Regions from separate parts of the Ruegeria sp. HKCCA4008 genome, predicted to be linked through region 1. Evidence: riboswitches for the same ligand, from Rfam matches in the RefSeq annotation. Region 1 holds a riboswitch; each other region holds the start of a gene.
The links. A riboswitch is a leader RNA that binds a small molecule or an ion and turns the genes downstream of it on or off. The one in region 1 is predicted to bind cobalamin.
Positions count from the first base shown of each region.

Region 2: another riboswitch for cobalamin. It lies ahead of GOW60_RS15735 (aromatic ring-hydroxylating dioxygenase subunit alpha); the one in region 1 lies ahead of GOW60_RS18400 (DUF1636 domain-containing protein).
Region 3: another riboswitch for cobalamin. It lies ahead of GOW60_RS20470 (DUF4198 domain-containing protein); the one in region 1 lies ahead of GOW60_RS18400 (DUF1636 domain-containing protein).

Region 1 is NZ_WQDM01000010.1:67,944-71,209, reverse strand. It holds gene GOW60_RS18410 (carbohydrate kinase) at 1-742, shown strand, start outside; gene GOW60_RS21475 (D-lyxose/D-mannose family sugar isomerase) at 861-980, shown strand; gene GOW60_RS21470 (D-lyxose/D-mannose family sugar isomerase) at 1,034-1,240, shown strand; partial or broken gene GOW60_RS21465 (D-lyxose/D-mannose family sugar isomerase) at 1,287-1,412, shown strand; cobalamin riboswitch at 1,513-1,710, shown strand; gene GOW60_RS18400 (DUF1636 domain-containing protein) at 1,808-2,164, shown strand; gene GOW60_RS18395 (ABC transporter ATP-binding protein) at 2,161-2,937, shown strand; gene GOW60_RS18390 (ABC transporter substrate-binding protein) at 2,951-3,266, shown strand, end outside.
Region 2 is NZ_WQDM01000007.1:153,423-156,688, reverse strand. It holds gene GOW60_RS15740 (hybrid-cluster NAD(P)-dependent oxidoreductase) at 1-816, opposite strand, end outside; gene GOW60_RS15735 (aromatic ring-hydroxylating dioxygenase subunit alpha) at 822-2,075, opposite strand; cobalamin riboswitch at 2,157-2,361, opposite strand; gene GOW60_RS15730 (hypothetical protein) at 2,473-2,625, shown strand; gene GOW60_RS15725 (hypothetical protein) at 2,628-2,879, shown strand; gene GOW60_RS15720 (hypothetical protein) at 2,888-3,112, shown strand; gene GOW60_RS15715 (DUF3833 family protein) at 3,142-3,266, opposite strand, start outside.
Region 3 is NZ_WQDM01000016.1:12,957-16,222, forward strand. It holds gene GOW60_RS20460 (cobalt ABC transporter permease) at 1-505, opposite strand, end outside; gene cbiM (cobalt transporter CbiM) at 502-1,113, opposite strand; gene GOW60_RS20470 (DUF4198 domain-containing protein) at 1,120-1,905, opposite strand; cobalamin riboswitch at 2,037-2,236, opposite strand; gene GOW60_RS20475 (ROK family transcriptional regulator) at 2,358-3,266, opposite strand, start outside.

The sequences.
Region 1 (3,266 bases):
TGATGCGCTGAAAGCGAGCCATGTGGACACGACACATGTGATCATCTCGGAGCGTCCTACCACGCTTGCCTTTGTGCAGCTCTCGGATGGACACGCGACTTACAGCTTTGTTGATGAAAACACTGCGGGCCGGATGTTGCTGCCCGAAGACATGCCCGATCAGCTTCCTGCTGTCTCTGCCCTGTATCTCGGTGGAATCAGCCTTGCGTGTGAACCTTGCGCAGATGCCTATGCCGCCCTTCTGGACCGCCACGGTTCCGACCGGGCAGTGATGCTGGACCCGAATATCCGCCCGGATTTCATCAAGGATCAAACCCGATTTCGGACGCGTTTGAACCGCATGATCTCGCGTGCGGATATCGTCAAGGTTTCAGACGAGGACCTGGACTGGATCATTCCGGGCGCTGAAGCCGAATCCGCAAAAGCGTCTGTGCTGTTGCAGGCGGGTCCTTCCGTTGTCATCGTCACGCGTGGCAGTGACGGGGCGCACGGTTACCTGGCGGATGGTTCCGAAGTCTCGGTTCCTGTGAAACCCGTTGAAGTGGTCGATACGATCGGCGCAGGTGACACGTTTAATGCCGGCGTTCTGACCGAGCTCAGCCGCGCAGGGCATCTTACCAAGTCAGGTCTGCGCGGATTGACGGTTGAAAGCCTGCAAGCAGCCATGGAACTGGGCGCTGACGTGGCGGCCGTGACCGTTTCCCGAGCCGGGGCAGAACCCCCTTGGGCGCACGAACTTTGATCTGCGTTAAGGCATACTGCAAGGATCCTAAATCAACCGTCTCAAGCCCTAGGCCCAGACGTTCATTCAATCTTTCGGCGCCGCATAGCCGCTCTTTGCGGATTGATCGTCCGAGAAAATGCGCATCTCTTTGGTCGAAACTGTCCTCAGCCGCAGGCTGGGATGGAACATTACCAATTACGCACAAGGCCGTTTCGACGAACATTGCCTATTCCCGTTCACTCTACACAATGGTTAGACGAAGGATCTGGAATCCGGGCGTGGGATGCTCTGTGCAGAAAACTGTTGATCTTGAAAGACAATCAGCTTTCTCCGATGCACCGGCATATTATCAAGGCAGAAGGCATCATCAACCGGGGCGGCGGCGATCTCGTTCTGGAAATTCATGCGTCGGATCCAAACGGTGGCGTCGACCGCGACAACCCGGTGACGGTCCCCAGCGATGCCTGCCCTGAAACCTTGCAACCCCAAGAGTACGTGCGGCTGAAGCCCGGATAAAGCGTAACTCTGATGCCCGACATCTGGCACGCTTTGCGGCGATTGCCTTATTGGCGAGGGATCGACCGTGAATAACGACCGTACCGACAATGGGTTTGAAGAGCCAATCCCGCGGTTTTCAAAGGTCGAGAAAGATTTCGAGCCGGATTTTCTTCTTGTATCAGACTATTGACACCGTTCGGTCCGAGCTGGCGCGGCAGGACAGCTGGCGCGGCTGTCGCAATTCCATCTACCAACGCCTTTGTCTGCCGCTTGACAAGTCTGGCATTGCCGGACTAGCTGAGCGGGATGGTTCCGTAAGGGATGAAAATGGGAACACGGTGCGGCGCTGGAATGTGCCAAGTCCGTGACTGCCCCCGCAACTGTAAGCGGTGAGCGACGCCACTTCACCACTGACTCGCATGGGTTGGGAAGGTCGGCCGAGCAACGACCCGCAAGTCAGGAGACCTGCCATCGCACTATAAACCAACCCGAGGCGGGGCGTCTCGGAAGGAGGCTTGATGGCGCGTTTGCGTAATATCTGGGTATGTGCCCTCTGTCTGCGTCTGGCAAACGACGGAGATGGCTATGACCTGCTATTCTGATCACTACGTTCTGATCTGTTCAACATGTCAGGGGGCGATGTCTGCCGAGGCTGCGCAAGACGTGCTGGATGCCCGGTTGCCTGACGGTTTTGAAACCCGAATGGTGGCCTGCATGGCAGGTTGTGAACGGGCCATGACCGTCGGATTTCAGGCCCCGGGCAAAGCGCAGTACCTGTTTGGCGATATCACGACATCACACGACCTGTCCGCCCTGGTCGAATTCGCGACCCAGTTCGGCGACAGTGACGATGGCTGGACCAGCGCCTCGGACCGCCCCCCTGCCCTTTTCGCTAAGACCTTGTCGCGAATACCCGCATTGCCGTCCGGTGGCGCTTCATGAGCTTTCTGGTTGCCGAGAATTTGGAGTACTATGCGCTCAATGGCGATGTCCTGTTGCAGGATGTGTCCTTTCGTCTGGAAGAAGGATCAATTCTGGCAATCGCCGGGCCGAACGGCGCCGGCAAGACCACTCTGCTGAAACTGCTGTGCGGGATCGAACGGGTTGTCTTGGGTGATGTTTGGATAGAAGGCCAAAGCCTTCGGACCCTGTCCGCCCGCCAACGTGCCCGCTCCATTGCTGTGGTCGGGCAGCAAGAAATGCCTGACGGGCGGATGCGCCTGCAAGACTATGTTGGGCTGGGGCAAATCCCGATTCAGGGCGAACGTTCGATGGCTCAGCACAAGGCTGATCTGGAACGGGTTCTGAAGACGACCGAGCTGTCGCATTTTGCCAACAAAACGATGGGTCAACTGTCCGGCGGAGAACGTCAGCGCGCACATATCGCGCGCGCGTTGGCCCAGAACCCGTCCTTGCTGTTTCTGGACGAGCCAACCAACCATCTGGACCCCGATGCCAAGGGGCACATGCTGTCTCTGGTCGCTGATCTGGGGGTAACGGTCGTCATGATCGTCCATGATCTGGTCATGATCCCGGAATTCGCCACCCATGTGGCGTTGATGAAGGCCACGCGTCTGACGGGGTTCGGGCCTGTTGGCGAAGTTCTGACCCCAGACCGGGTACGCGAGACATTCGGCGTGGATTACCTGTGCTTTCAGCACGAAGGCCGCATGATCCCCGCACTAGATATCCGAAAACGGAAATTGTCACAATAACAGGAGCTTAAGTATGATGCAGAAACTCTGGCCGGTGGTTGTTTTCGCTGGCTTGGCAGGTGGCGCGGCAGCGGAAGCCGTCACCGTGGATAATTGCGGTGAACCGCTGGTTTTTGACTCGGCGCCGGAACGTCTGGTCGTGCATGACATGAACATGGCGGATATGGCCTTTGCGCTCGGCCTTCAGGACAAGATCGTGGGTCTTACCGGAATTACGGGCTGGTATGAAACCAGCCCTGATTTTGATGCTCAGCGCGGCGACATCCCAGAGCTTGCCCCCAAATACCCGACGATTGAAAACCTTGTGGCCGTCGAACCCGATCTGTTTT
Region 2 (3,266 bases), on a different contig from region 1:
GTCGTCCAGAACAACGTCATCCAACTCGGGCTGATCCGCCTCGGTTTCCACCGGCGCGCCGAAGCTTTCCTGATGGTAGTTGTTCATATCAAAACCAAGACCGGCCAGCGCGTCGCGCACCGCTTGCATGAAGGGCTCAGGACCGCAGCAATAGACTTCGCGCTCAAGGTAATCCGGCGCCATCAGGCCCAGCATCAATTGGTTGAACTGACCCTGATATCCCGTCCATGGGCGGTAGCGGTCCGGCTCTTCCACCACGAACTTCAGGTCCAAACCATCCGTGCGGCTGGCCATCTGTTCCAAGCGCTGGCGGAAGATGATCTCGGATGGCCTTTTGGCGCAGTTGATGAAGACAACGTCCAGATCGCGGCTTTCGTCCCACATGCAGGTGGTCATCGACATCATCGGCGTGATGCCCGAGCCAGCCGAGATAAACAGGAACTTGCGCGCATCGCTCAATGCGTTGGTGAACAGGCCCGCAGGCCCAATGGCCTTGATCCGCATGCCGGGTTGAAGATTGTCCAGCATCCAGCGCGTGCCGATACTGTCGGGTTGCGCTTTGGCGGTGATGGTGATCGACCGCGGCCGCGACGGCGACGATGAGATCGTGTAGGTGCGATGCACAACGCCTCCGGGCTGGCCGGGCGCCGGAATCTCGAGCGTCAGGAACTGACCGGGGTGATAGGCGAACTGCGCCCCCGAGGGGGCACGGAACGAAAAGCTGGCAGTGTTCGGCATCTCGGGCACGACCGAGACACATTCCAGCATCTCTCCATCCTGCCAGACGGCTGATGAAAGCGTGTTCAGGTCTTTCATCAGACTTACTCCGCCGCCATGGAGTCAGGGGACAGGCGGGCCGACACTGTGTTGCAATACCAATCCACGAATTGCAGCACGCCGGATTCCTGAATGGCTGAATACGGGCCGGGCACATAGGCCGGGCTGTTGATGCCCTGCTGGTTGTCCTCGACCACCTGACGGTCTTCGTCATTCGTGGCGACCCAGACTTCGGTCAGACGTTTCACGTCATAGTCAACGCCTTCAACGGCATCCTTGTTGACCAGCCATTTGGTCGTGACCTCGGTCTCTGTCGGGCTGATCGGCGTGACGCGGAAAACAATCGAGTGATCGGCAAGAAAGTGGTTCCACGTGGTCGGATAGTGGAATTTCAAAAGCGATCCCGCATCCGCAAAGGGCGACCGGCCCAACCAGCGGCGCACGGCGGATTTCCCGTCCATCGTATAGCTCTCGGCCCCTTCTTTCAGCGGCATCCGCGCCAGACGATATTGGCCGTCCTCGTGCAGATAGAACTGCGACGGCATGCCGGCAGCCTGGCACCTGTCGAAATGGGCTTGCATATAGGCAGGGGTTTCACCGCCTTCGATCCCCGTCACGCCCGGATCATCAGGGAAGGTCCGGCACAGCGCAGGGTGGTTGCCGCCGCAGTGATAGCACTCGCGATTGTTTTCCCAGACCAGCTTCCAGTTGCCGTTCTCGATGATCGTGCTTTCGAAGGCGACCTTGGCATTCGCAAGATCATGCGGCTCAAGATACGGGCGCGCGATATTGGCGAACGTGTCAAAATCCGGGGCGACATCCGCCAGACAGATGTAAACCAGCCCGGCAAGCTCGCGGCAATGAACCGTCTTCAAACCATGCTGTCTGGGATCAAACTCCGGCCCCATGTCGCGGGCCCACAGCAAAGAGCCGTCAAGCTCGTAGGTCCATTGGTGATACGGGCAAACCAGCTTCGGCGCGTTGCCTTTTGCCGCCTTGCATATGATCGAGCCGCGATGGCGGCAGGTGTTGTGAAACGCCCGGATCTGGTTGTCGGCGCCGCGCACGATGATCACGCGATAGGCACCCACGTTGTACGTTACATAGTCGCCGGCTTTCACCAGTTCACAGGCCGGAATGGCAAAGAGCCATTCGCGATAGTGGATGGTTTCCAGGTCGGTCTGAAATATCTCGGGGTCGGTGTAAAAGGCCCGTTCCAGAGCATAGCCCGGGATTCGACGCGCCAACAGGTTTTGGACATTGTTCACTTCTGGCTCTCCTGCCGCGCCCCGCGGCATTGCTTGGGCAGATGACAGGGAGGAACCGTCCGGAGGCGCGCGAGGACCACGTCCGAAACCCGTGCCCCCACCGCCACCCGCGGTTTGACATATCTGCAAGGCTGGTTTCCGGACTTGAAAGGGGCTTGCACCCGGTTGCGACACCTTCCCGGGATCCTCGTCCCAGTGGTTGATTGTCGAACCTGACCTTTCTTACCGTTGCGGGGGCAGTGCCGGAATTCCACCGGCTTCCCAATTCTCCGCTGTCTGAGAATCAAACAGCGGCACCTCACGATGGCAGCCTACTTTTTACCCGCTTGGGCGCTGAAATGCTTGCGACATTTCCGGTTTCAAAACAGACATAGAAATATTCCGGCAGAGTGGACGGTGCCGGGACCACAGTCCTTGGCAAAGGGGCGTGGCAGGCCCGCCAGCATGGCGTTTTGCGGTGGCCGATGGCCTTGCGATGGATGCGGCCACGTCTGACATCGGCGCCGCCAAATTGTCCCCCAACCGCGACGGCGAAGGCCCGGCTGCTCGGATCAGAAACGAAACGCTGCACGTCGCCTGAGCATGGCTGGAAAAGAGAGTGTCGGGCCAAGTGAAGTAGTTTTGCCGCAAGCCCTTTTGGGTGAAGTTGATCCGTTTGGGATAGTGCTGGCTTTCAATGGGGCAGGTGAAGAAGGCGAATATCCGTCATGCGAGAGTTGCCAGTCCACCCTGTCAACGGCCGGTAGAAAACCTCATTTTGTCCATAAAAAATTGTCTTTTTCGGGAAAAACCATTACGTTTTCCGAAAATGGTGGAAAACACCGGAGGCAGTAAGAGAGCAGATGCCAAAACCGAAAACAGGTGTTTTGCGGACAACAGTTCCTTCGCGCCTCATGGGAAAACGGGATGGCCTGTTTTTCCTCTGGGGGCAGATAGAACGCGCGCGCTTGAAGGTCGAGGGCGGCGAACGCGCCGAGGGCGCGGCCTCGGACGGGCCAAGGGCGAACACGGCCGGTGAGGTCAAGGGATCGACGACAGCATTGGTGGACGAGTTTATTTTCTACTGACTTTTGTGATGCAACCGGGCCTGGCGGCCCTATTTTTTCTCGAAGAACAGGATGACTTCACCCAGACGGACGCCATAGCGTGAGACATACGCACGGTTCAGCAGACGGTCGTCATCCAGCAGCCACATCCAGTCGTCGAATTTGACACGCATGG
Region 3 (3,266 bases), on a different contig from region 1:
CGCCAAGGATGGTTTGCAGGTCGTTCTGTTCGCGATAAGCCGCAATCTCGCGCCTGAGCGGGCGCAATTCGTCACGTACGGCTTTGGCGATAACCTGCTGTTCTTCGGCGCTGAGAGACGCCGCCGAACCGCTGGCCTGCGCCAGAGCAGCCGAAGACGAGTCTCCGTTTTCCGCCACGGCAACGCCCATGATCCGCGCGACATCTTCGGCAGACATCGTGACTTCGGCCACATGCCCGGCGCCAAGGTCGGCAAAGAAGGTGTGCGCCACGGCCGAGGTCGGCGTGTAGACAAAGAAACCGTCCGCATCAGTGACCGATCGACCCAGCTCAGCCCCATCCGGGCCGGTGACAATGACCTCGGTGCCGCTTGCCATGTCGCCGTTGGAAAAGCCGATTTCGCCCTCGATGACGTCTCCCGACTCGAAAACGCCGGCTATGACCTTGTGCGCCAGGACAGGCACAGGTGCACAGCACATGGCCAGTATGACAACCAGATGCTTCATGTGGCTGCTCCTCTGAAAAACAGCTCGGGCTTGACCTTGCGTGCCAGCAACACGGCGAACCCGGTCAAAATCGCCTCGATGGCCATGACAGGAATATGGGCGAAGAAAACAAGCTTGGCGGCAGGCAGAAATTCATCCCCCGACAGCGCGAGGGAAAACGCGACCATGCCGGTTGTCGCCGCAATCGCAAATGCGCCGCCGACGCCCCCCCAAATCGCACCTTGCAAAGGCGTTCCACGCGCGATCAGACGACCGAACAACATTCCGGCCACCACAGCGGGAAAGGCGATATTGACGGTGTTGATCCCCAACACCGTCAACCCGCCAAAGCCGAAAAAAACCGCCTGTAGCAAAAGCCCGACGAACAAAGCCGGGAATGCGGCCCAACCAAGCAGCAGCCCGGCCATGCCGTTTAGGATCAGATGAACCGACGACGGACCAATGGGTACGTGGATCAACGATGCCACGAAGAAACTGGCTGACAGCACGCCCGCAGTGGGGATGCGATCAAGATCCAGAGACCTAAGACCCATGGCGATCCCGCCCGCGGCGGCTATGGCGCCGCCAATTACAACCGGGTTGGAAAGGGCTCCGTCGACGATGTGCATTTGGGGTTACTCCAGATCCCAGGCACGAATCCAGATGACCGCATCCTGGCTGAGTTCTTTGCCCTCATGTTCGGTTGCCGGACCGGAACCAAGGGCAGCGAAACCCCAGTAACCGGCTTTTGGAACGCCGAACGAAAAATACCCGTTGTCGTCAGATATTGCGACCACCGCACCACCCGGCATAGGAGACGCTTTCGGTGCAGAAGCGGCCGAGCTTTCCATGTCGGGTTCCGCGGCCATGTACTCGATCTCGATCTCGGCGCCCGCAACCGGCTGACCGTCAGCCAGCACACGGCCCGTGAAAGTCGAACCCGCGATGATGTTGGTCGGCTTGTTCAGCGGGATAATCTCGGTCGGCAGACCCACGGGATTCATCCAGTCGGTCGGCAATTCGTTACGGTTCAGGAAGGCTTTGGTGAGCTGTTGGATATAGATGTCTTCGGATTCCTCATAATAAGGCTGAGGAACCGTCACCAGCACATAGTCGCCCGAACGTTTGACCGGGACACTGCCCTTGAACGCCGCACCCTCGTTTTCCCCGCCGGTGAACCGGATAGGTTCCAGCGTGTCCAGCAAATCGGTCTTTTCACCGTTGTGGATCACATAGAATTCCTGCGGCTTTTCAAGATCCATGACATGGCCATTCTCGAACGGATGCCAGAAAATCAGTTTGACCGGCACATCGCCCGGTTTCTCGATCATGGTGTCGGTGGTGTATTCCAAAAGGAAATGCGCATTTGCGATGGCAGGAAGAGCCACCGCGGCAGCGGCTGCGCTGAGCAGCGTTTTCATGAACAGTCGTCCTTGTCCCGTCGCGCCAATCCCGGCGCGAAATTCGTTTTGACCACGGGATATTCAACGCCAAATCACCCTTTCAGGCATCCTGGTCCGACGCACATCCCGCCGCCGATTAGGAGTGCCCCTTATGAGGGCACATGTCCGGCAGGTATCCTGACTTGCGGGTCAAAGCGTTGGACCGGCCTTCCCGGGCAAACCCCAGTGGCGTTTCAGCCCTGCTCGCCGCTTACAGTTGCGGGTGCAGTTGCGGATTTGGGCCAGAGCCCGCACCGCATTCCCTATTGATTCCAGAGCAAGCCCCGGAACCGGACATGCCGAGCGGCTTGCCAGACAACTCAGCCTTCCGTCAACGAAAATGTGTTACGGCCATCGAAAATAATGAGTTCGGCAGTTTGCGAGAGTGAACCAGTTTGTGAAATATCCAAGGCAACAGGGTGATTTCACATCTAAGCTTCTGAAAGATACCTTTCCGACAACGGCAGGCTTGCCGCGCCCAGTGAGCGTGCTTCCGGGCCCACGGCCCCTGCCAGCACGGCAGGGCGCTCGAGACCGGTCAGGTTAAGCTCAGACAGTTTGTCTTCGACCATTTCAACCAAACGCGCCTTGATGTCCTGCGGCATCCAGCCGTCAACCTTTACGCATTCGAAATCTATCAGGCTACAGGATGAGACAATCGCATAGGCAATCCCGCTCGCCGTCTGTTTCAACCAGTATTCCAGTTGAACTTTTGGCACATCCCAACGCTGGGTCGTTTCCCAAATGGAATGCGACGTGACACCTGCCGTGGTGATTGCACGCTCGAGCACGTACAGGCTGGCCACGTCGATAAGGGGTCTGACACCACCGGCATCATCTGGCACAGGCAAGGGGCCGATTGCGCCCGCGTTTCCACGCCCCGAAAAGATTGCGCCATTGAGGACCACACCGCCGCCAATGAAAAACCCGATATAGAAGTACAGGAAATCCCTGGGCCCATCGGCTGGACCGAATACCAATTCCGCCCCACAAGCCGCAGTGGCGTCATTTTGCAGGAATACCGGAATATCGAGGCGCCGCGCCAGGTCAGCCTTCAGGTCTGATACGCGCCACGGGTCCATTTCTTCCTGAGGAACCTGAAGGGTCTGGGCCCAGTCCCATAGGTAGAACGGCATGGCAATCCCAAGTCCCGCAATCCTGCCTTTGGCCTCAGGCGGCATGGATGATATCATTTTGCCCAGACTCTCAGTGGAAAACTCCAATGTGGCTTTTGGCGTTGGATAGTCATAGGTTCGCCGCTCGCGCTGCCGCACATTTCCGACAAAGTCAGTCAAAACCAGCTCGGTACTGCGGCGCCCGACCTTGAGCCCAAAGAAAAA